DNA from 2 places in the Candidatus Enterococcus mangumiae genome. Region 1 is predicted to be linked to the other one. Evidence: predicted binding sites of a transcription regulator. Region 1 holds the regulator's gene; the other holds the start of a gene.
What was found. Region 1 encodes LexA, which represses DNA repair genes until DNA is damaged. Its sites were predicted from a motif close to CNAACANNTGTTNG; they were not measured.
Positions count from the first base shown of each region.

Region 1 (12,791 bases):
TTCACCTAAAGCTAAATTCACACCACGGTCAACTAATTCTTTTTCTAATACGTCTGTAAATGGTTTATCTAAATATTTATTCAAAATACGATCTAAACCATCGATCAACGTTACTTGTTTGCCTGATTCAACAAACGCTTCAACTAATTCGATTCCGATGTATCCACCACCAACGATGACTACTTTTTTCGCATCTTCTGCTTTTGCAATGATTTCGTTTGCTTGGTTATAGTTTTTACATAAAAGAATGTTTTCAGATTCAATCCCTTTGATTGGTGGGATGATTGGCCATGAACCAGTTGTCATCACTAATTTGTCGTAAGAAACTGTTTCAGTTTCGCCAGTTTTTAAGTCTTTCGCTGTCACTTGTTTGTTTTCCGTATCAACATCAGTCACATCATGCTCCATTTTCACTTTCGCGCCTAGAGAAGCTAATTCTTCAGGGTTTGAATAAAATAGGCCTGCTGGGTCTTTTACGACGCCTCCGACATACAATGCGATCCCACAAGATAAAAATGAGACATTGTCATTACGCTCATAAACAGTTACATCTGCTTCTGGGTTGTTTTTTAAGATACTTTTTACTGCCGCTGTTCCTGCATGGGTACAGCCGATTACTACTACTTTCATGTGTGTCCCTCCGATAAACGTTTTGTCCTTTGACATTTTTAACTATAGCAAAATTAAAACGGCTTCAACAGTTTTATGCTTGTGAATTCACAAGAAGACGCTTGTCGTTTCTTGCGCATTCGTGTTTCAAAAAGCTGATAAATAAACGTTCTTTTTGTGATTTTAGTAACGAATAACCAATCGCTTGTGAAGGAATAAGAAATCTTAAAAAAATAGAATAAAATTTTTGGGATTTTTCTTAATTATAAGACACTTTTTCTAAAACGCATTCGTTATCGAAGTATTTCTTTAGATAGGAAAGAAAAAGACAAAAGCATCGACAAAGTCTCTCGACCTTAGCGATGCTTCTATTGACTATCCAATTTATTTTTTACAATTCGGGCATAATCCATATAATTCTAATCGATGATCATGGATCTCAAAATCAGTCAAGCGTCCCGCGGCCATTTCAATATCTTCTAAACCAGGATAATGAAAATCAACAATCGTCTCGCAATTTTGACAAATCACATGATAATGTCTTTGCGAACTAAAATCAAATCGGCTTGAAGCATCACCATACTTCATTTCCTGAACAAAGCCGATCGATGTAAATAACCGTAGATTATTGTAAACCGTAGCAACACTCATATTAGGAAATCGATGTTCTAGCGCTTTGTAGATTTCATCTGCAGTCGGATGTGAGCGATGTTCGATCAGATACTGTAAAACTGCATATCTTTGCGGCGTAATGCGAATATTTTCTTTTTTTAATTGCTCGATTGCCGCTTCTACTTTTTTATTTTCCATATAAACAAAACCCCACCTTATTGTTCTTGTATTATCATACTATTTTTATTTTTTTAAATCTACATATTATGGAGAGAAAAAGGAAAGAATTTTATAATTTAACCAATTTTAGACAAAAAAAGTGTAAAATAACGGATGTTACACCATTATTTTACACTTTTTATTCATATTTTTCGATTATTCTTTTACATTTCTTGATATAGAGGAGTAGACAAATAACGTTCTCCGTTGTCTGGAATAACAGCTAAAACTTTTTTCCCAGCGCCCAACTCTTTGGCTACATTCAAGGCTGCTTCCACTGCGGCTCCACCTGAAACGCCGACTAAGATCCCTTCTTCTTGACCCATTCGGCGAGCAGTGATCATTGCTTGCTCACTTGATACTGATACGACTTGATCGTATACATTCGTATCTAACGTATCCGGTACAAAGCCAGTACCAATACCTTGGATTTTATGTGGCCCAGGTTCTTTTCCTTCTAAGACAGCAGATTCTGCTGGTTCAACCCCCACGATTTTAAGTGATGGATTGATTCGTTTCAATTCGTGCCCTGCTCCAGTGATCGTACCGCCAGTACCGATACCTGCGACAAATGCATCTAAACCGTTTACACCAAATGCTTCTTGGATTTCTGGACCTGTCGTTTTTTCATGAACCATTGGATTCGCCGGGTTTTCAAATTGCAGAGGTAAGAAATAGCCGTTTTCTTCTGCTAAACGTTTGGCTTCTTTGATTGAACCACTGATTCCTTCAGTTCCTGGAGTCAAAACAAGCTCAGCGCCATAGCCTTTCATCAATAAACGGCGTTCAATACTCATCGTTTCAGGCATCACAAGCTTCACATGATATCCCTTGGCTACACCAACCATTGCTAATCCGATACCAGTATTACCTGAAGTCGGTTCAATGATCGTATCGCCTGGTTTTAATAAACCGTCATGTTCTGCTTTTTCAATCATATTCAATGCAATCCGGTCTTTCACACTACCACCTGGATTGAAAAATTCTAATTTAACAAAAACATCCGCAGCTCCTTCTGGAACCATATTGTTTAATCGAACGATAGGTGTTTTACCGATCAATTCTGTGATCGACTGATAAATCTGTGTCATGTTTTTTCCCCCTTCATTTGCTTCTCTATTCATCATAATACAAAAGTCTTGTGTCTGCGAGTGTTTATTCCTAAATCATGCAAAAAAAAAGGTCAAAAATGAATAACGCAAATTATTATGGCTCTATAATAAAGTGGACTGATGAATCAATTCTGATTCGTCAGCCCACTTTTTCTTTTTGGGTATTAAAAAACATATCGTTCTCTAGTATGATTAAATCACCACAAAATAAACAACTGAGAGGACGATATGCTCTATGGAAAATTCTATCAAAAAAATGCTCCGATTAACAGATAAATATTTAACCATCCAAGATGTTTCTTACGAAACGTTCCATCAAACCAATACTTTAGTTATTGACGCAGTGTTAGCTCCTCCTACTTCTGCTTGTTTGACTTGTGGCTCTGCCGTGAGAGATTCGAAGGGGAAAACGGTCATTGTCAAAAATGGCAAGAAAATGACCTGCATTCGTTTCGATCAATTCAACCATTTACCGCTAATCATGCGGCTGAAGAAACAACGTTATCACTGTAGAAACTGCCATACCCATTGGACAGCCCAAAGCTATTTTGTTCGGCCAAATCATTCGATTGCCGAGCATGTAAAAATGAAAATCATTGCTTTACTCACCGAAAAGGTCTCCTTATCTTTTATCGCAAAGCATTGCCAGGTGTCTATTCCAACGGTGACGCGTATTTTGAAGTCGTTAAAAACCTATTTACCAAAACAAGCCAAGCGCCACCTGCCCAAAGTATTGATGGTCGATGAATTTCGTTCCCATGTATCCTCAGAAGATAAGATGAGTTTTATTTGTGCCGATGGGGAAACCGGGCAATTAGTTGATATCTTACCCACTCGAAAATTGTCTCGGTTGACCACTTATTTCCAGACATGTGTGAATCCATCTGACGTCAACTATTTAGTTACTGATATGAATGCGGCGTATTTTCAACTAACAAAAAAAGTATTTCCTCATGCCAAACTGGTCATTGATCGTTTTCATGTGGTCAAACACATGAATCAAGCGTTCCAAGATTTTCGTGTCCGTGAAATGAAACGCCTGATTGCTTCGGGCAATCGGACAATGCCAAGGAAATTAAAAAGCCATTGGCGCTTACTCACCAAAATCGGAAGAATATCAACCACACAGAATATAAAACTTGGCGTAGCTTTCGTGCCCCAAAGTATCCTTACCTGACAGAAGCCATGGTGCTTGACCGTTTATTAAGTGCTTCAACTGCCTTGAAAGTCGCCTATCAAGCGTTCCATGAACTAGCGGATGCCTTTCGTGACAAAGACCACGAGTCATTTTTCACTCTCTTGCATCAGTTACCAGAAACATTAGATAAAGAATTTCGGCTAAAACTACAAAATCTTCTGAGCTATGAAGAAGGGATTCGTCATTCTTTTATTTATCCTTACTCTAATGGGAAAATTGAAGCAAAAAACACCCACATCAAAACACTCAAACGAGTGTCTTATGGCTTTAAATCATTTGAGAACATGCGCATCCGAATCTTTTTGACGAATCAAGTCATTCACGTCAAATAACGAAGAAAATCCGGAGAAGAAGTGTTCACTTCTTCTTCCGGATTTCACTTGATTGCACTCATCAGTCCTTATTGACAAAGAGCCATTATTATTTTTTTGATCTATCAACTGACTAAATGATACAAGACAAACGCGACGAAATAAAAGAAACCCCGCGAAAATACGAGAAGCGATTTTCGCGGGGTTTACTTTATTATTAAGAGAGCCAGAATCGTTCCTACCCTCTTGTTTTATACTCGGTCTAATGCTTAGACGTTGATTTCTTGACCAACTAATAATGAATAATTAGACATCGTCATGCCATTCTTCGCCATAAGGTCATCGACGGACATGCCGAATTTTTGGGCAATATCCCAAAGTGTATCACCAGAAACAACTGTATAAGTCTGGCTGCTGCTTGTCGTCGTTGTCGTTGAGGTTGTTGTACTTGTCGTTGTGGTGCTTGTCGTACTAGTTGTTGTTGATCCAGTCGATGGTGTATCAAAACGAGTCAGATCATACGTGCTGATCAATTCATTTAGTTTACTGCCATAATTTGGGTCTGTTGCATATCTCCCAGTTAAGTACGCTGTGGCATCGTAATAGCTTGTTGTATTACTTTTCCATACACCTGAGTAATGGTAATCTCCTGTAGAAAAACTTGTTGAGCGTAAAACATTTGCATGGTCTTGGAAAGATTCCCAATAAGATGAATAGCGACGGAACGGTTCATTCATCGTCACCCATTGACCATTCAAAAATTCTTTCGTATTCATATACACCACAGATTGACCTGCACTACCTTTTACTCCAAAGAGATTATAATATGGAGCACTTGATAATCCAGACGTTCCATAAGCACTTTCTAGTAATGCTTGTGCAATCATGACCGATGCGTATAAGTCATTACTTGCTGCAACTTCAGACGCCGCCCAGCCAATTTGATTGATAAAGGCTTGTGGATTGGCAGAAGATGCTACCTCTAGTTCATCTGCTCGTACTGTTTGTGGTGTTGCTGTGACCAACATTGGCCCAACTAATAGGCTTGTACCCACTAAGGGTGCAATGGCTTTTTTATTAATGATCATTTTCCTTTTCGGCCTATGATGTCGGGCACTACGGGTTCTCAGCTCTTGCATTCAAATTCCTCCTCAAATGAAACGGTGAATAAAACTTCCTCTTAAACGAAACTTAATCATTTAAATTATACGTTTTATTTTATTGAAACTCAAATAAATCTTATATAATTCCGCTTTTGTAATATCTACGTAATAAAAAAGTAATATAAAAGCAACAAAAATAAGTCTCTTTTCATTCGGTTTAGTCGAAAAAAATAGAAAATTGGAGGCTTGGAAAAAATCTCCAAGCACTCCAATCGAACTGCTTTTATTATTTGATTAAAATTGATTGTAGACATTAACAACATTATCCACGGTATAACCAAATTCTTCAAGTATTTTGTTTCCAGGTGCAGAAGCGCCGAAGTGATCGAATGTGATCATCTTCCCTTCTGTACCTACGTAACGTTCCCAGCCGAACGAAGCCGCTGCTTCAATGGCCACACGTTTTGTCACTGCTTTTGGCAAGACACTTTCTTTGTATTCAGCTGATTGTTTTTCAAACAAATCAAAACTTGGCATTGAAACGACAGAAACGTCTTTGCCTTGTTCTGCCAATACTTTTTGTGCATCGACAGCTAAAGCTACTTCTGAACCAGTGGCGATCAAGATGCCTTCTGGTTGCTCTCCTTTTGCTGGTGATAAGACGTAAGCGCCTTTTTTGACCATGTCATCTGCCACTTCTTTTGTTGATGGCAAAACAGGCAAGTTTTGACGACTTAGTACTAAGATCGTCGGTGTATCTGTTGATTCCATAGCTACTTTCCATGCGGCACGTGTTTCGTTGCCGTCTGCTGGACGTAGGACATGAACCCCTGGCATACTTCGAACAGAAGCCAATTGTTCTACTGGCTCATGCGTTGGCCCGTCTTCACCGACCGCTACCGAGTCATGGGTCAACACATAAATGACTGGTGTATTTTGGATCGCTGCTAAACGGACAGCTGGTCGCAAGTAATCGACAAAGACAAAGAATGTCCCGCCATAGATGCGTGTACCGCCATGTAATTGGATCCCATTCATCGCAGATGCCATTGCGAACTCACGAACACCAAACCAAATGTTGCGGCCTTCATAATGTTCAGGAGTGAAGTCTTTATCCGCTGTCACCATGGTATTGTTTGAGCCGGATAAATCAGCTGAACCACCCCAGAAACTTGGGATCGCTTTTGATAATTCTTGGATGACTTCTTTACTAGACACACGACTTGCTTGGCTTTCGCCTTCTTCGTATGTTGGTAATTCCGCATCCCAATTTTCTGGTAATTTGCCAGCAAACGCATCTTCAAATTGTTGCGCTAATTCTGGATAAGCTTCTTTGTACGCAGCGAACATGTCATGCCACGCATTTTCAGCTTTTTCGCCTTCTTCGACCATCGTTTGACGGAAACGTTCCGCTACTTCTTCTGGTACGGCAAAGTCTGGATATTCCCAGCCATAGATTTCTTTGGCTTTTTGAATCCCTTCTATACCGATCGGCGCACCGTGGACCGCAGAAGTTCCTTGGTTAGGTGCGCCAAAACCGATCACTGTTTTCACTTCGATCAATGTCGGTTTGTCTGTTTCCGCTTTTGCTTCTTCGATCGCTTTTGAGATTGCTTCTAAATCTGTACCGTCTTTGACTAAAAGATGTTGCCAGCCATAAGCTTCATAACGTGCGCCAACATTTTCCGTGAAGGCTTTTGAGGTTGGTCCGTCTAAAGAAATATCATTTGAATCGTACAACACGATCAATTTGCCAAGTTTCATATGGCCAGCCATTGAACTTGCTTCTTGAGAAACGCCTTCCATCAAGTCGCCATCGCCACATAACGCATACGTGTAATGATCCACGACATCAAAGTTTTCTTTGTTGTACGTCGCTGCCAAATGTGCCTCTGCCATCGCCATACCGACTGCCATTGCGATTCCTTGACCGAGTGGGCCAGTTGTCGCTTCCACACCGTCTGTATGGTTGACTTCAGGGTGTCCTGGTGTTTTTGATTCCCATTGACGGAATTGTTTCAAGTCATCGATCGTCACTTGGTACCCTGCTAAGTGTAACAAGCTGTAGAGCATCGCTGAACCGTGTCCTGCAGACAAGACAAAGCGGTCGCGATCGACCCAATTTTTAGATGTTTTAGGATTTACTTTCAAATGTTTCGTCCACAGCGCATAAGCCATTGGTGCGGCACCCATTGGTAACCCCGGATGTCCTGAATTTGCTTTTTGTACTGCGTCGATACTCAATGTACGGATCGTATTCACACCAAGCTGATCAATTTTATCAAACAATGTAACCCCTCCTGTAATTTAGGTTTTTTTTACCTATATTTCTCATTCTTATTTTATAGCAATTTCCATGAAAAAGCAACGACTTTTAGTTTTTTTTACTAAAAGTTGTCATTTCTATTATGGATACCTTTTTGCTTCTGGATTTCTTTCAATTTGTCAGGTGTAACATCATTTCCTTCAGGATCTACGACTTTCATTCCTTCGATATGATGTCTCATACCAGAACGAAAAGATGCTAGATATTCTTCACGTAACTTCGCTTGCTCTTTGACTTCAGCAGGTGTCAATCCTTCTGCTTTCTTTTTTTTAGCTAACTGATTGATACGTTCGATTTTATCAGGTGATAACAACAATATCCCTCCTTGCTTTTGCTTCTCCTACATCTTATATAAAAAATGAAAAAAAAACAACTACATCAATAGGTTTTAATGCGAACATTTGTTTGAAATCAAGCATTTTCTATGGTACTATTTACTTATCAAGTGAAAGAAGGTGTACCTTGTGGCCCGACAAACTGAAACAAGACAAATCGAAGTCTTACGATATATTCACGAACAAGTGACCCAAAAAGGCTATCCACCAACTGTCCGTGAGATTGGAGAAGCCGTTCAGCTCTCTTCTACCTCGACAGTCCATGGTCATCTTGCCCGATTAGAGAAAAAAGGCTTTATTCAAAGAGACCCTACGAAACCACGTGCGATCGAATTGACGCAACAAGGATTATCAAAAATCGGTATCCGTCCCTCAACGATACCAGTACTAGGTGTAGTAACTGCCGGAGAACCGATATTAGCTGTCGAAGAAGCTTCTGACTTCTTTCCAGTGCCACCAAATCTTTCGTCCGAAGAAGGTAGTTTGTTCATGTTGACGATCCGCGGAGAAAGTATGATCAACGCAGGGATCTTAGATGGTGACAATGTCATTGTCCGCAAACAAGAAACTGCTCAAAATGGCGATATCGTGATTGCGATGACTGCTGAAGACGAAGCAACGTGCAAACGTTTCTACAAAGAAAGAGACCATTTCCGTCTACAACCGGAAAATGACCTGTTAGAACCGATCATCTTAGATGAGGTATCGATCTTAGGTCGTGTCGTTGGTCTTTACCGAAGCCATATTTATTGATTAGAAAAAACAATACAACCGATGAGCATTTATGTGCGAGCTTGAGATCATGATCTCAAGCTCTTCTTTTCCTCTTTCACGGAATATTTTGCTCTTTTTAAACTTCCCTCTTTACAAACCGAACAAAAGTTCGTATACTAATAGTACGAACTTTTGTTCGTATTCTATAAAGAGGTGAATGTCATGAAATCAATGAGACGTTTTGGTTTAGTGTTGATCGTTTTGTTTTTAGGTATTATTATTGGTAATTTCGGGCTGCGTACAGCACTTTTGGTTTTTGTTCCTTTGTTTACATTGTGGTTCATGTTGTGGGATGAAAAAAAATACCGTCAATCACAACGTCGTCAGACACATGAAGACTCCTTCTACCATGAAACCTATTACAGCTCCAGGCACACGTAAAAAGTAAGTAGTTAAGCTTTTATGAATAACCCCTTCCAAGCAAACGATCGATGGTCGTTTGCTTTTTTTTTCGACCAATTTGCTACAGTTTTTTTCTCTTACTTTGAACAATTGAAGCTCTCCACCTCCACACAAGTAACAAACATCCTTACCACGAACCTTCAGTGTGTTCGTGGTAAGGATGTTTGTTAAGTTTGTTCAATTGTTCGATTCTCTGATCAATACTCCATTAAAGTGATCATATCATAGCCTTCGATTTTGTCACGGCCATTCAAGTCCATCAACTCGATCAAAAAGGCACAGCCTACGACAACTCCACCAAGTTCTTCGATCAATTCGATCGTCGCTTTGATCGTTCCGCCTGTCGCTAACAGGTCATCACAAATCAAGACTCTTTGTCCTGGTTGGATCGCATCTTTGTGTAATGTCAATGTATCTGTCCCGTATTCAAGTCCGTAAGTCACTTCGATCGTTTCACGAGGCAACTTCCCTTTCTTACGTACAGGCGCAAAACCGACACCCAACTCATATGCTACTGGGCAGCCTACGATAAATCCACGTGCTTCAGGTCCGACAACCATATCGATCCGTTTTTCTTTGGCATAATCAACGATTTGCTTTGTTGCTTCACGATAAGCATCTCCATCAGCCATCAACGGAGAGATGTCTCTAAATATAATTCCTTTTGACGGATAGTCTGGAATACTAGCAATATAATTTTTTAAATCCACTTTTTCGTTTCCTCCTAGGTTGTTAACCATTTTTTTATTGTGGGAATGTCACTTAATAGTAAAAATTCCTCTGATTTGATTTTCTTCAACCGCTTTTGATAGTGAAGACTATCTGTCAACGGATGATTCGCTGGATCTGCGACTTTCTCTAAAACACCATTGTTTATTGTAACAAACTTCAACTCAAAAAACACCTGTATCATAAAAATTAATAATTTTTGTGGGATTTTTAAATAGTTTGAGATCGCACCTAATTTATGCCTGATGTCGATCCGTTCTTGTGCATGGATCAATTTAAAGAGTCTAGCATACTGTTCCCTCGTCCCTACGCCATTCAAGTACGCTTCATCGACTGAAATACCTAAGAAGTATACACGACTGAACGTACCAAGAGCTAAGATCTCTTTTAAGACATGTAATTCAGCCGGACAATCGATCACGACAAGCGCACTCGGATCATTTTCCTCGATCCATGCTTGGACTGTCTCTTTCTCTGACCAAAGAATGATTTGTTCCTGTAAAGAGGCGTTTAATTCTTTGATCGATGCTTCATCAAATGCTAAATAGAGCGGACGCTCGATTTCATTTGCCAATGTTCGATAGCGTTTTGCTCGCCAATCAAACACTTGTAACCCTTCTACTGCAAAATCGGAAACCATCAACTGCGGTTTTTTACGACCATTCCACTCATTGATCGATAATTGCCCTACGATATCGAGAGAATCATCCAAAAACTCGTTTTCTTGTGCTCCAAAACCAAACGCGACTGCATCTAGCTGACTCTCTTCATCGACTAAAGAAAGTTTCAAGTGCTGTTGACTTGAGCCAATTCGTTTCACATTTTGGACAGCGACCTGTTTAAACAAGAAATTCGGGACAGGATTATCGGTTCCGAAAGGTGCGAGTAATTTCAACGTATCGATTTGTTCAACGGTCACGTCTTTTGGCGAGACGATTTCATCGATCGCCAATACTGGTCCTTTTGATAAATCGATTGCCTTCTCTTTCACATAGGCATTCATCCGCTCTTGTAACTGCGGGATATTTTCTGCAGGCATCGTCAAGCCGACTGCTGCGTGATGGCCGCCAAAAAATGTAAACAGTTCGCTCATCTCATTTAGCATCTCATAAAGGTTCAATGCTTCGATACTGCGACCTGATCCTTTTGCGACAGTTTGATCTTTGATTCCTAGAACGATCGTTGGTTTGCCTGTTTGATTCATGATCTTTCCTGCCACGATCCCCAAAACACCTTCATGCCAACCTGGATGTGCCAATAAATGGATCTGATTCTCTTCATTGATCATCGCTAATGCTTCAGTGGTGATCTGCTCCACGATTGCTTTACGCTCTTCATTGACTGTTTGTAGCTGTTCCGCTAATGTTTGCGCTTGGCTTTCATCAAATGTGGCTAATAAATCGACTGCTGGATTAGGATCACCCATGCGGCCGATGGCATTTAAACGTGGGGCAATAGAAAAACCGATCATTGTTTCATCTGCTTCATTCGCACGCACACTACTTTGCGCAAACAATGCTTGTAAGCCGACACGCTCCGTTTGACGTATTGCCTGTAATCCTAACGCTACGAGCGTTCGATTTTCATCCGTCATCGAAACCAAGTCAGCAATCGTTCCAATCGCTACTAGATCAAGAAACTCTGCGGGTGGTTCTTCCAACAAAGCAGTCGCTACCTTGAATGCTACGCCGACACCGGCTAATTCGCCAAAGGGATAATTGCCTTGCGGATGACGAGGATGGATGATCGCATAAGCTGCCGGCAACTCATTTGGCAACTCATGGTGATCTGTCACGATCACATCTACTCCTTGTTGTTGGGCATAGGCGATAGCTTCATGCCCCGCTACTCCATTATCAACAGTGACGATCAGTTGCGTTCCAGCAGCTATTTTCTCTTGGTACACCGTTGGATTAGGTCCATACCCATGTTCAAAACGATTGGGCAAAAAGACTTCTACTTGGGCACCAAGCAACTCCAACGTTTCTTTCATCACAGTCGCACTAGTGATTCCATCTGCATCATAATCCCCATAGACTAAAATTTGTTCGCCATTGATCACCGCTTCTTGGATACGGCTGATTGCTTTGTCCATGTCAAACATCAAATATGGATCGTGCAGTTTTTGTTCTTTTGGATGTAAAAACTTATGGATACTTTCTTGTTCTCGGTATCCTCTTTGCCACAACAATTGTCCGATCATCGAAGATAATCGTTGTTCTTTGATTATTTGGATAAAGGATTCAGAAGGTGTTGTTTCATTGACCTTCCAATCAAAATTTGCTCGTCTCACATGCTCACCCCTAACTTAGTCATTATAGCAAACGTCACCTCTAAAAAAAAGAATTTCAGTAGACGCGCGAATGGAATAGAAATAAAAATCATTTCCGTTTTTAACCTTAAAAACGAAGAAACGGTATTCCAACAGCAATTCCTTCAAAAATAGGCTCTATAATAAAGTGGACTGATGAATCAATTCTGATTCGTCAGTCCACTTTTTCTTTTTGGGTATTAAAAAACATATCGTTCTCTAGTATGATTAAATCACCACAAAATAAACAACTGAGAGGACGATATGCTCTATGGAAAATTCTATCAAAAAAATGCTCCGATTAACAGATAAATATTTAACCATCCAAGATGTTTCTTACGAAACGTTCCATCAAACCAATACTTTAGTTATTGACGCAGTGTTAGCTCCTCCTACTTCTGCTTGTTTGACTTGTGGCTCTGCCGTGAGAGATTCGAAGGGGAAAACGGTCATTGTCAAAAATGGCAAGAAAATGACCTGCATTCGTTTCGATCAATTCAACCATTTACCGCTAATCATGCGGCTGAAGAAACAACGTTATCACTGTAGAAACTGCCATACCCATTGGACAGCCCAAAGCTATTTTGTTCGGCCAAATCATTCGATTGCCGAGCATGTAAAAATGAAAATCATTGCTTTACTCACCGAAAAGGTCTCCTTATCTTTTATCGCAAAGCATTGCCAGGTGTCTATTCCAACGGTGACGCGTATTTTGAAGTCGTTAAAAACCTATTTACCAAAACAAGCCAA
Region 1 covers NZ_CP147250.1:2,625,176-2,637,966, reverse strand. Annotated here, with positions in the region: gene DOK79_RS12605 (FAD-dependent oxidoreductase) at 1-630, opposite strand, end outside; gene DOK79_RS12600 (Fur family transcriptional regulator) at 994-1,419, opposite strand; gene cysK (cysteine synthase A) at 1,605-2,531, opposite strand; partial or broken gene DOK79_RS12590 (ISL3 family transposase) at 2,788-4,082, shown strand; gene DOK79_RS12585 (glucosaminidase domain-containing protein) at 4,331-5,200, opposite strand; gene tkt (transketolase) at 5,459-7,453, opposite strand; gene DOK79_RS12575 (DUF896 family protein) at 7,552-7,803, opposite strand; gene lexA (transcriptional repressor LexA) at 7,955-8,578, shown strand; gene DOK79_RS12565 (hypothetical protein) at 8,762-8,980, shown strand; gene DOK79_RS12560 (adenine phosphoribosyltransferase) at 9,199-9,711, opposite strand; gene recJ (single-stranded-DNA-specific exonuclease RecJ) at 9,726-12,023, opposite strand; gene DOK79_RS12550 (ISL3 family transposase) at 12,313-12,791, shown strand, end outside.

Region 2 (12,791 bases), 530 kb from region 1:
TTTGATCTCTTGGAGATTGATATAGAATACTTGTTGTTTTTGTGGTGTGACGCCACCAAATTTAAAACGGTCGAAGGTTTCAGCGATTGCACCTTTCAATGAACCATTGAACATAGAAGGAGCGGCATCGTTTTTCACCGTATAGTAGCCTTCTTCAGCCGTATAATCGATGATTTTTCCGCCATCCACTAAGAGCATCATCATATTTGGATAAACATGAACGACAGTACCATCTGTCAATACGTCATCTGTTCCTTTTCGATTTGAACCACGTTTGTCATCTTTTCGTACTTTGACACCTTTAGTCATGACTGTTGTATCGCTCATATTATCTGGTTCAATGACCTCGATCCATTGATCTGCCAATCCGCCGCCGATCATACTAGTTGCTGCTTTAATAAGTCCCATAAAAAGTCCTCCCTTTGATCAATTATTTGTTACTAAGTATATGTTTGTATTATACCATAGGAGTATGAAAATGCTCTCAGTCGAAAGATGTAGAAAAAGAGAGGGGCTATTTTCCCACATTCCCTATTTATATATGAAGTTGACCATTTTTTTACAAGCTAGATAAAAGATGTCCAAAAGCAACTCCTTCAATGTTCCGTCTTATTATTCGAAGCTGCCCGGCTTTCTCACAACCTCTGATAAACGGTGTTCAAAAAGCTGACCTTCAACATTAAGCTAAAAAATTACAAAATATGAGGAGCTATTTTGCAATTTTCTATCTTACTGCTCAGGTCAAGGCGCTTTTTTCACAACCTCTGATAAACGGTGTTCAAGGAGCAGCACTTCGGTCATAAGCCAAAAAAATCAAAAATGAAAGAGCCATTTTCGATTTTTCTGTCTTATGCCTTAGTGCTGACCGCTCCTCTCACAACCTAGATAAACGGTGTTCGAAAGCCAACTCCTTCAATAATAAGCCGCAACGTGAAAAAATATGAGGAGCTATTTTCCCACGTTCCGTCTTATTATTCGGAGCTGCCCGGCTTTCTCACAACCTAATAAACTATAGTAGTTTTTTTATCCTAAATCACGTATAATAAAAGATAGTGAATTTTTCAAAAGAAGGGGGATCCTTATGGCATATCAAGCACTTTATCGTGTGTGGCGTTCACAGCGATTTGAAGATATCGTTGGACAAAAAGCTGTGACACAAACATTGAAAAATGCGATTGTTTCCCATAAAACCTCACATGCCTATTTGTTTACAGGACCAAGAGGGACAGGGAAAACAAGTGCGGCAAAAATATTTGCCAAGGCGATCAATTGCCCAAACAGTAAAGATGGTGAACCTTGTAATCATTGTGAGATGTGTCAGTCGATTACGACTGGAACGCAAGAAGACGTCATTGAAATCGATGCGGCAAGTAATAATGGTGTCGAAGAGATCCGTTTCATCAGAGACCGAGCAAATTATGCACCGACAAAAGCCGCTTACAAAATTTATATCATTGATGAAGTCCACATGCTTTCAACTGGGGCATTCAATGCCTTACTAAAAACACTGGAAGAACCAAAAGAAAGTGTTATTTTTATTTTAGCAACGACCGAACCGCACAAAATACCTGCAACGATCATTTCTCGAACACAACGTTTTGACTTTAAGCGAATCAATGCAGCGGATATCACCGAACACTTAGAATATATCTTGGATCAATCAGAGATCACCTATGAGGCACCTGCACTGACTGTCATCGCAAGAGCAGCAGAAGGTGGGATGCGCGATGCGTTGAGTATTCTTGACCAAGCGATTTCCTTTAGTAATGGGACGATCACGTTGGATGATGCGATGCAAGTCACAGGTAGTTTGACAAATGAGATGATGGATGCGTATCTGTCGGCTTGTTTCAACAAAGAGATCCCACAAGCCTTACAAGAATTGAATCAAATTTTAGCGGCAGGAAAAGAGTCGCGACGCTTTTTGGAAGATCTGCTGTCTTACTGTCGTGATTTATTGATGTATCAACAAGCACCGAATTTGTTAGAGGAAACTTCACATGTCAAAACAGAAACATTTACGACATTAGCGAAGGAGATTCCAGCACAGCGGTTGTTCCAGACGATCCAAATTTTGAGTGATACACAAAATGAGGTACGGTTTACGAATAGTGCGACGATTTATTTAGAGGTTGCGACTGTGAAACTGGCACAAGCTTCAGCAGCTGTCAGTCAACAAGCGCCAAGTGAAACCGACCAGCAACAAGTGAAGCAACTCCAACAAGAGATCCAAGAACTAAAAAAAGAGATCAAAGAGATCAAAAATGGTACGGTGAAAGTCGCGACCAATCAGCAAACGACACAAGCACCTGTTCAGAAAAAACAGCCAAGTACGTACCGTATTCCGACTGAACGGGTGTATAATGTATTAAAAGAAGCAACAAGAAAACACTTGAATGATGTAAAAGAAGTCTGGGATGATCTTTTGATGAGTTTGTCGGTCACGCAACGAGCAATGTTAAAAGCGAGTGAACCAGTTGCGGCTGGTCCAAGTGGGCTTGTCATTGCGTTTGATTATGAGATCGTCTGTCAACGAGCAGCAAATGATGAAGAACTGCAATTAGCGATCCATAATCAACTTAGCCGAATGATCAAAGACTATGCGCCTGAACCTGTGTATATCACAAGGGAAAGCTGGCCAGGTCTAAGAAAGAATTACCTTGTTCAAGTAAAAGACGGAGGAGCAGAAGAATCGTTTGCGTCTGATGATGAGTCGGATGAGATCGAATTGATCCCTCAAGAACAAACAAACCAAGAAAATGTAGTGACGAAAGCTGAAGAACTTTTTGGTTCAGCAGTCACAGTAATCGATGATTAGAAAAGGAGAGCGATAACAATGATGCGCGGAATGGGAAATATGCAAGGGATGATGAAACAAGTCCAAAAAATGCAAAAAGAAATGGGACAAGCCCAAGAAAAACTAAATGAAACAGAATTTACTGGTAGCTCTACGAATGATTTAGTCAAAGTAGTTTTCACTGGAAATCGTCGAATGAAAGATATCCAGATCAAAGAGGAAGTCGTTGATCCAGAAGATACAGAAATGCTACAAGATTTGATCGTGATGGCTGTCAATGACGTATTAGAAAAAATCGATACAGAATCAGAAAAAACAATGGGAAAATATACTAAGGGCTTACCCTTTTAAGTTTTCCTGAAGGGGAAATGAACATGCAATATCCAGAACCAATTGCAAAACTGATCGACAGTTATATGAGACTACCAGGTATTGGTCAAAAAACAGCGACAAGATTGGCTTTTTATACGATCGATATGAAGGATGAAGTAGTCAACGAATTTGCTAAGGCATTATTGAGCGTCAAACGTGATCTGCATTTTTGCAGTATTTGCGGAAATATCACAGAAGAGGACCCTTGTGAGATCTGTAAAGATCCATCAAGAGATCGTGGCATCATTTTAGTCGTCGAAGAACCAAAAGATGTCATGGCGATGGAGAAAATGCGGGAGTATCGCGGGTTGTATCATGTACTACATGGGGTGTTGTCTCCAATGGAAGGCACTGGGCCAGAAGATATCAATATTCCTCCTCTCTTGCAACGCCTGCATGATGCAGAAGTCCAAGAAGTGATCATCGCCACCAATGCAACAACTGAAGGAGAAGCAACAGCAATCTACCTTTCACGCTTGATTAAACCAGCGGGGATCAAAGTCACACGTTTAGCTCATGGCTTATCTGTTGGTTCCGATATCGAATATGCGGATGAAGTGACTTTATTAAAAGCGGTCGAAGGTAGACGTGAATTATAATTTTTTGACATACATTTGAGTATGTCAATTTGATCGACAAGACTTTTCCGATACAATATAGAAGCAAGAGAAGAGATGGAGGCAAAAGTGTGAACGGCTTATTTATTACGATCGAGGGACCGGATGGTGCAGGTAAAACAAGTATCATCAATGAGTTATTTCCTCTTTTACAAGAAGTAGCAAAAACAGAGATCATTCAAACTCGAGAACCAGGAGGAATACCGATCGCTGAACAAATTCGTGCAGTGATCCTTGATCCGAAAAATGATCGCATGGACGAACGGACAGAAAGTTTGTTATACGCAGCTGCGCGAAGACAACACTTAGTCGAAAAAGTTTTACCCGCACTTTCAAGTGGGAAAATCGTTTTATGTGATCGCTTTGTCGATAGTTCTTTGGCTTATCAAGGTGCTGGTCGACGGATCGGTATCGATGAGATTGCTGAGTTGAATGAATTTGCTACAGAAGGGACAACGCCTGATTTTACTCTCTATCTTGATGTGGACTCTGACACAGGGTTACGTCGCATCGCAAAAAATCGACAAAACCAAATCGATCGCTTAGATTCAGAAGGATTAGAGTTCCACCAGCGTGTGCGTCATGCGTACTTGAAACTGGCAGAGGAACATCCGGAACGTATCCATAAGATCGATGCAAGAAATAGTTTTGAAGAAGTGTTACAATTGAGTTACCACGCAATTATCAACCAATTTCCACAATATTTTGAAAGTCAGGAAGGTGAACGTAAATGAAAATCATTTTAGCAATCATTCAAGATAAAGATAGCAACCGTTTGTCCAACGAATTGATCGATGCCAATATTCGTGCCACTAAATTATCTTCGACTGGTGGGTTCCTTAAAGCCGGAAACAGCACATTTATCGTGGGTATCGAAGACGATCGTGTCGAAGAAGCATTAGAGATCATCAAAAAAACGTGCGAGTCAAGAAAACAATTTGTTTCTACTCCAGTAACGTTAGATATTTCAATGGACGGTGGCGTTCCTTATCCTGTAGAAGTTGAAGTAGGCGGAGCAACAGTCTTTGTCTTACCAGTTGAAGGATTCCACCATTTTTAGGAGGAAGTATGGCTGAAGAAACTGTACTTGCGCAAATGCAACCTCTCGTGTATCAACAACTTCAACGAAGTTTTGAGCATGGGCGTCTCGCTCATGCTTATCTTTTTGAAGGTGAAAAGGGCACAGGAAAACATGAGATGGGCATTTGGTTAGCGCAACATTTATATTGTACGCAAATGAACGAACAACAGCCTTGTGGCGTATGTAATAATTGTCAACGAATAAAAAATCAAGAGCATCCGGATGTACTTGTTCTTTCACCGGAAGGTCAATCGATCAAGGTCGAACAGATCCGACGCTTACAGACAGAGTTTAGTCGAAGCGGATATGAATCAAGAAAAAAAGTATTCTTGATCCAAGAAGCAGAGAAAATGAACGCGAGTGCGGCAAACAGCTTGCTGAAATTTTTAGAAGAGCCACCAGGTGATTTTCTGGCGATTTTAGAAACGGAAGCGATCGGTCGCATCTTACCGACGATCCAATCTCGTTGTCAAACACTCCATTTCCAAGAATTATCAAAAGGTTCATTGATCCAAAAATTACAAGAACAGCAAATTTCTGCGGAAAAAGCGAAACTTTTAGCGTTCTTGACGAACAGTTTAGGAAAAGCAGTTGAAATCTCAGATGATGAATGGTTTAATGAGGCTAAGGACTTGATTTATCAATGGTTTGTCTACTTGGATAAACGAGATACACAAGCATTTATCTATGTCCAAAAACGATTGGTGAAAGCATTTAAAGAGAAAAGCCAACAATTTACCGGTTTTTCAATCTTGATGTATTATTATCAGGAAGCTCAAAAACAGGCGATAACATCTGGGGAGTATGGTAAAGTCAAACGGCTGAATCAAACGATTGAACGCATTTTGGTCGCAGAACAAAAACTGCGTAGCAATGTGAGTTTTCAAGCCGTCGCTGAGCAATTCGTATTACAAACGATTTTTTGATTTGTCAATTTATATTTTGCGAAATCAAGGAGGCCGCAAATGGTAGAAGTAGTAGGTGTCCGTTATAGAGATGCTGGTCATGTCTATTATTTTACACCCGGAGATTCAGAATATTCATACAATGATAAAGTGTTAGTCGAGTCTCAGCAAACTTTACATATCGCAACGGTTGCTATTCCCAAAAGAGATATTGATCTGGAAGATTTACCTGAAACCATCAATCCCATTTTGCATAAAGCAACGACTGCTGAGCTGAAAAAAAGCCAAAAAAACGAAGAAGATTCAAAAAAAGCTTTTTTGATTGCGAAAGAAAAGATTAGATTTAGAAAATTAGAAATGAAGATCGTCCACGTTGAATACACATTTGACCGAAGCAAATTGACTTTTTATTTTGCGGCAGATGGGCGCATCGATTTTCGTGAATTAGTGAAAGACCTTGCTGCTGTTTTTCGTACAAGGATCGAATTGAAACAAATTGGTGTTCGTGATGAAGCGAAGATGATCGGAAGTATTGGGCCTTGTGGGCGACCGCTATGTTGCTCGTCTTTCTTGGGAGATTTCGTTCCTGTTTCGATCAAAATGGCAAAGGAACAAGGTTTATCACTGAATCCAACTAAAATATCTGGCTTGTGTGGTCGCTTGATGTGCTGTTTACAGTATGAAAGTGAAGCATATGAAGCCGCAAAAAAAGAACTCCCTGACTTTGGGAAAATACTTGAAACTCCTGATGGTAAAGGGAAAGTCGTAGGGTTAAATCTGCTCAGTCGCTTAGTGAGTGTGCGACTGAACGGACGGGAGAATCCTGTTGAATATGAATGGGATGAACTAAAAAATTTCATCCAAGTAGGTGAGATGAATGGATAAGAGATCATTATATGATGGGTTGAACCAATTGGAGTCAGAGTTACGAAATACATTGACTGAACTAGTCGAGATGAAACATGCACTGCATGAGATCGTTGAGAAAAATACCACGTTAGAAATGGAAAATCAACGATTACGTGAACATCTACGTGAATTGAACCAAGTGGCGCAAGCTCCAGCTGAAAATGCAAAACAAGAACTATCAAAATCCCGAATGAATCTGGAAAAGATTTATGAAGAAGGATTTCATGTTTGTTATGATTTGTATGGTTCAAGACGTGAAAATGATGAACCTTGTGCGTTCTGTTTAGAAGTGATCTATCGAGAAAGTGGACGCTAGATCATTTGATCTAGTTGCTTTTTTCACGGTTGGTGAATACCGCAAAGCATTCTTGTTTTGCGGTATTCGTCGTTGAACGATCCATAAAATTTTAAATGAGAGTAACTTCCTTTACTCTGTTTAATAAGGAGAATCATATGCATAATCAAAAGAGTTTTAAAGGGAATCATGTAGTTGGAACGCTCTATCTTGTTCCTACACCGATCGGGAACTTAGAGGATATGAGCGTCCGTAGTGTGCGAACATTACAGGAAGCTGATATGATCGCGAGTGAGGATACACGCAATACACAAAAACTGTTGAACCATTTCGAGGTCTCAACACCTCAAAAAAGTTTGCATGAACATAATTATAAGGAACGTATTCCACAATTGATCGACTGGTTAAAAGAAGGCAAAACGATTGCACAAGTAAGTGATGCGGGAATGCCGTCAATCAGTGACCCGGGACATGAGCTGGTTGTTGCTTGTATCAAGGAAGATATTCCAGTCGTTGCGTTACCAGGACCGACAGCGGGAATAACTGCATTGATTGCTTCAGGACTGGTGCCACAACCATTTTTATTCTATGGTTTTCTTCCTAGAAAGAAAAAGGAACAGCAAGAGGTACTGACCTCTCTTGGCGCTCAAAAAGCAACCTTGATTTTTTACGAATCACCTTATCGTGTAGCCGCAACGTTGACTAATATGTTAGAAGTATTTGGTAATCGTCAAGTTGTACTTTGCCGTGAATTGACGAAAATCCACGAAGAATACTTACGTGGAGACATCGAAGAATTACTGGCTTATTTAGAAAATCAGCCGATCAAAGGAGAATGTTGTTTACTCGTTGAAGGAAGCAATGAAGAAATTGCACCGACTGAACAACTTCAAGGTACGTTGAAAGAGCAAGTTCAACAATTGATTGATCAAGGTGAAAAGCCGAATGCGGCAATCAAAACGATCGCAGTAAAAAATGGGATCAAGAAACAAGAAGTTTATCGTCAGTTCCATGAACTAGATGAGTAGAAATTTAGCGAAAAAGATTGTTCAAAAGTTTGAGGTTGGGACAGAAGTGTTTCTTCGAAGAGGTTACTTCTATTCCAGATACCTTTTGAATAGTCTTTTTTGTTCTCAGAAAATAAACAGAGTAAGATAGACATAGTTAGTTACAGAAGTACCACCTCACTTGAAAGGGAACAAAGGTTCGTGTATAATGGAGTGGGGTGAGTCTGATGGAGCTACAGTTTCCGTTACATAATGATACGTCTAGAAAAATCATTCATATCGATATGGATGCTTTTTTCGCGTCTGTTGAAGAACGGGATCATCCTGAGCTTCGTGGGAAACCATTAGTGATCGCCAGACATCCCAGTGATACAGGTGGACGTGGAGTAGTGACCACGGCCAACTATGAAGCACGTAAGTACGGTATCCATTCTGCTATGAGTGCCCAAAAAGCCTACGAGCTTTGTCCAGATGCGATCTTCAAACCGGGAGATCATCAAAAATATAGTGAGATATCAAAAGAAGTCAGAGAGATTTTTTATCGCTACACGGACTTGGTCGAGCCGGTAAGTATTGATGAAGCCTATTTAGATGTCACGAATAATAAAATCGATTGTAAATCGGCGATCAAGATTGCTCGCATGATCCAACTTGATATTTGGCAAACCGTCCATCTGACTTGTTCTGCTGGTGTCAGTTACAATAAATTTCTAGCGAAGCTTGCCTCAGATTTTCAAAAACCTAAAGGCATGACAGTTGTCACCCCCGAAGAAGCGATAGATTTTTTAAAAGCTTTACCAATCGAAAAATTTCATGGTGTTGGCAAAAAAACGGTCCCTAAAATGCACGAATTAGGTATTTTTACAGGGGAAGACCTTTATAAATGCAGCGAAATGATGTTGATCCAACAGTTCGGTAAAATGGGGTATTCATTGTATCGAAAAGTGAGAGGTATCCATGATTCACCAGTCAACGTCACACGAGAGCGTAAGTCAGTGGGAAAAGAGCATACGTATGGCCAACCATTACGAACAGAAGAGGAAGTTCTCGGGCAGTTGAGGCAGTTAGCTGAGAAAGTCGAAGCCTCGTTAAGACGTGTCCAGAAGCATGGAAAAACGGTTGTTTTGAAGGTACGCTACACTGATTATTCCACGGTAACGAAACGAGTGACATTGCCAGAATATGTTTATAAAAAAGAAGCGCTGTTTTATCAAGCAAGCTTGATATGGGAAGAAATCTTAGGAATCGAAAAGGGGATTCGTTTACTAGGTATCACGTTGACGAATTTAGACCCGATGACGTATGAGAATATTGTTTTACCTTTGTGGGAGACGAATGATATGGAATCTGAAATAGAATAGGAAATGCCCCAGCTAAGCTAAAATAAAAGTGTATTTAGGCTTAGTTGGGGCATTCGCTATTTATAGAAAGCAATAGAGTATGTTTAAATTAACTCTTGTTTTTTTATTTGTTCATACGTTTGTGTCGCATCTGTACATTTGTCCCAGATGACTACTTGTTTTTCAGCGAGTGATCGTTGGACGTCAATGATTCGCTGATTACTGCTTCCACGAAATTGCAATTTGAAATCTCGTTTTGACCATTCGAAACGACCATCGACTAAAATGTCGATTTTCGAGAGCAGTTCAAGTTTATCTTCAGAATCCTGTAATAATTCATCAAATGTATAGCCGGTCCATGACCAGATATCTTTGCGATGACCGAATTCTTGGCGAATCCGATCGACTATACGTAGACAAACATTTGTATTCAAAAAAGGTTCACCGCCCAAGAGGGTCAATCCTTGTACATAATCATTGCGCAGATCGGCCATGATCTGTTCTTCTAATTCTGTAGTGAATGGTTTGCCGTAACGGAAATTCTGAGCAGCTTTATTAAAACAACCTTCACAAGCAAATAAACAGCCACTGACATACAAACTGTTACGAACACCTTCGCCATCCACAAAGTTGAACGGTTTATAATCGGCGATATAGTCATGACTATAATCTTGGGCCAGCCATTCTTTTGGTTTAGGATTTCTCATAGTAAAACTTCTTTCATTATAAAATGGTATTCGTTATAAAGGTTCTTTAAAGTTGTAGAGAGTGTAAGAAAATCGGATGCACTGGTCTTATTACTCAGTGCTGAACGCTTCTTTCACAACTTTATCGACGGTGTTCAAGAAGCAACACTTCTTTCACAACCTTACTTCATATGTTTGACGCGTGACGAGATTTCTTTGTGTCTGCCGTGGACCATTGGGCGGGCTTGTGGGTTTCCTAAGTAACCACATGTTCGTTTGACTACGTCACATGATTTTGGATCATGATTGCCGCATTCTGGGCATTCAAAACCGCGTTCTGTTGGTTGGAAATCTCCTTCAAATCCACATTGGTAACAATGATCGATTGGTGTATTGGTACCTAAGTAGCCGACTTTATCATAGGCAAAGTCCCAAACAGCTTCTAACGCTTTAGGATTTTGTTGTAAGACTGGGTATTCACAGTAATGGATAAAGCCGCCTGAACAGTATTTTGGATAGTCTTTTTCAAACTCAAGTTTTTCAAATGGTGTTGGATTTTTACGCACATCATAATGGAAACTATTTGTGTAGTATTCTTTGTCAGTGATATTTTCAACGAGTCCGAATTTTTCGGTATCTAATCGACAAAAACGATCGGTCAAACTTTCACTTGGCGTAGAGTACACGCTGAAGTGATAACCGTATTCATTGCCCCAATCATCTGCTTTTTCTTTGAGTTTTTTCACGATATCAAGAGTGAAGTTTTTGGCTTCGGCATTGTTTTCCCACTCACCGCCAAAGAAAGAAGCAGCAACTTCATAAAGTCCGATGTAGCCCATTGAAACTGTTGCACGACGATTTTTGAATAATTCGTCTACAGCGTCTGTCCGAGATAATCGTTTGCCAAATGCACCATACATATAAAGGATCGGAGCGTTAGCAGGGATGGCTTCTTTACAGCGCTCAACACGATAAACTAAGGCATCTTTCATGATCGATAAACGATCTGACAGTAATTGCCAGAATTTTTCTTGGTCGCCATTTGCTTCTAAAGCGATCCGTGGTAAGTTCAATGTAACGACACCTAGGTTCATTCGTCCTACATTCACTTCTTCGCCATTTTCGTCTTTCCAGCCTTGTAAGAAGGAACGACAGCCCATTGGCACTTTGAAGCTGCCAGTCAATTCAACGATCTTGTCATAATTTAGAATATCTGGATACATTCTTTTTGTGGCACACTCTAATGCGAGTTGTTTAATGTCATAGTTTGGATCAGTCGGTTTCAAATTGATGCCATCTTTTAGCGTAAATATCAATTTAGGGAAGATCGCCGTTCTTTTTTCACTGCCGAGTCCGTTGATTCGAATTTGTAAAATTGCTTTTTGGATTTCTCGTTCAAACCAGTTTTCACCTAGACCGAAGCCAAGTGAAGTAAAAGGGGTTTGTCCGTTTGAAGTGAATAGCGTATTGATCTCATATTCCAAACTTTGCATCGCATCAAAAATATCTTTTTTCGTTTTTGCTTTTGCGTAGGCTTCTTGACGTTCTGATGTTTCGATCCATTCTTTGGCTTCGCTCAGATGCTTTTTATAATTTAATTCTGCAAAAGGAGCAAGTAATTCATCTGTTCGATCGGCAGAGCAACCACCATATTGGCTAGATGCAACATTTGCAATGATCTGTGAGATCTGGGCAGTTGCTGTTTGGATCGATTTTGGTGATTCAACTTCAGCATTACCGATTTTAAACCCATTGTTCAACATCCCTTTGAAGTCGATCAAACAGCAGTTTGTCATCGGAGTATATGGATGATAATCCAGATCGTGATAATGGATATCGCCTTTTTGATGCGCATTTGCAATATGTGGTGGGAGTAGTTTTAATCCGATTGATTTCCCTACGATCCCAGCAGTCAAGTCACGCTGTGTATTGAAAACATTGCTGTCTTTATTCGCATTTTCATTGACAACACTTTGATCCTTATTGATCAGTTTCTCGATTGAAAAGTTGATATCTGTCGCCTTGCTGCGAGCAAAATCGCGTTTTGTTCGATAGTTGATATATTCTTCTGCTAAGGCATATTCGTTTTTTTCTAGCAAGATATGTTCCACGATGTTTTGGATCTCGTAGATTTTTACGTTATGTGCGAAGCGATCTTTGATTTCTTTGATCACAAGTTCAGCGATGGATTGGATCTTTTCATACGTAATAGGAGATAAGGAACCATGAATTTTCTTTTCTGCTTTGATCAGTGCGGCATTTATTTTCTGCTCATCAAAAGGTACCTCGCGTCCATCACGTTTGATGACAGTCATTTGTTTTGTTTCAGGCTGTTTTTCGAGTACAGCCATTTCTTGATCTGTTCGTTTCATTTTCTTCAGCTCCTACAAAATAGTTCTTGTCTATCATAAAACAAATTGAAGAAAGGAGCAACTGATTATCTGCTACATATAGTGTTTTATCACTGCATAATTGAATGAGTATACTATATATGGTGTATATTATCTTGTGAAAAAAAGTGAAAACGTACGGTATCAGCTTTTGAAAAATACGAATTATTTTTTTTTGAATAAAAAAATTGAATAAAAAAATTTCAAAGGTAATTTTCGTGTGTGATGGGGTGACAAAATCAAAAGGGAAAAAAATGGAAGGATATGCTACTATTCAATTAAGGATAATGGTGGAGGACAAAATGATGAATAAAATAATCGAAGTAAAACATCTAAGTAAAAGTTATGGAAGTAGTAAAACACCAGTCAAAGTGCTGGATAATATTTCTTTT
Region 2 covers NZ_CP147250.1:2,096,141-2,108,931, forward strand. Annotated here, with positions in the region: gene DOK79_RS09980 (SPFH domain-containing protein) at 1-408, opposite strand, end outside; gene dnaX (DNA polymerase III subunit gamma/tau) at 1,082-2,818, shown strand; gene DOK79_RS09990 (YbaB/EbfC family nucleoid-associated protein) at 2,837-3,148, shown strand; gene recR (recombination mediator RecR) at 3,172-3,768, shown strand; gene tmk (dTMP kinase) at 3,858-4,520, shown strand; gene DOK79_RS10005 (cyclic-di-AMP receptor) at 4,517-4,846, shown strand; gene holB (DNA polymerase III subunit delta') at 4,855-5,793, shown strand; gene DOK79_RS10015 (PSP1 domain-containing protein) at 5,833-6,657, shown strand; gene DOK79_RS10020 (DNA replication initiation control protein YabA) at 6,650-6,997, shown strand; gene rsmI (16S rRNA (cytidine(1402)-2'-O)-methyltransferase) at 7,135-8,004, shown strand; gene dinB (DNA polymerase IV) at 8,208-9,344, shown strand; gene nrdG (anaerobic ribonucleoside-triphosphate reductase activating protein) at 9,428-10,030, opposite strand; gene nrdD (anaerobic ribonucleoside-triphosphate reductase) at 10,192-12,381, opposite strand; gene DOK79_RS10045 (ABC transporter ATP-binding protein) at 12,705-12,791, shown strand, end outside.
Region 2: a site for LexA is predicted at 8,172-8,185, ahead of dinB (DNA polymerase IV). Genes of this name have one in related genera too.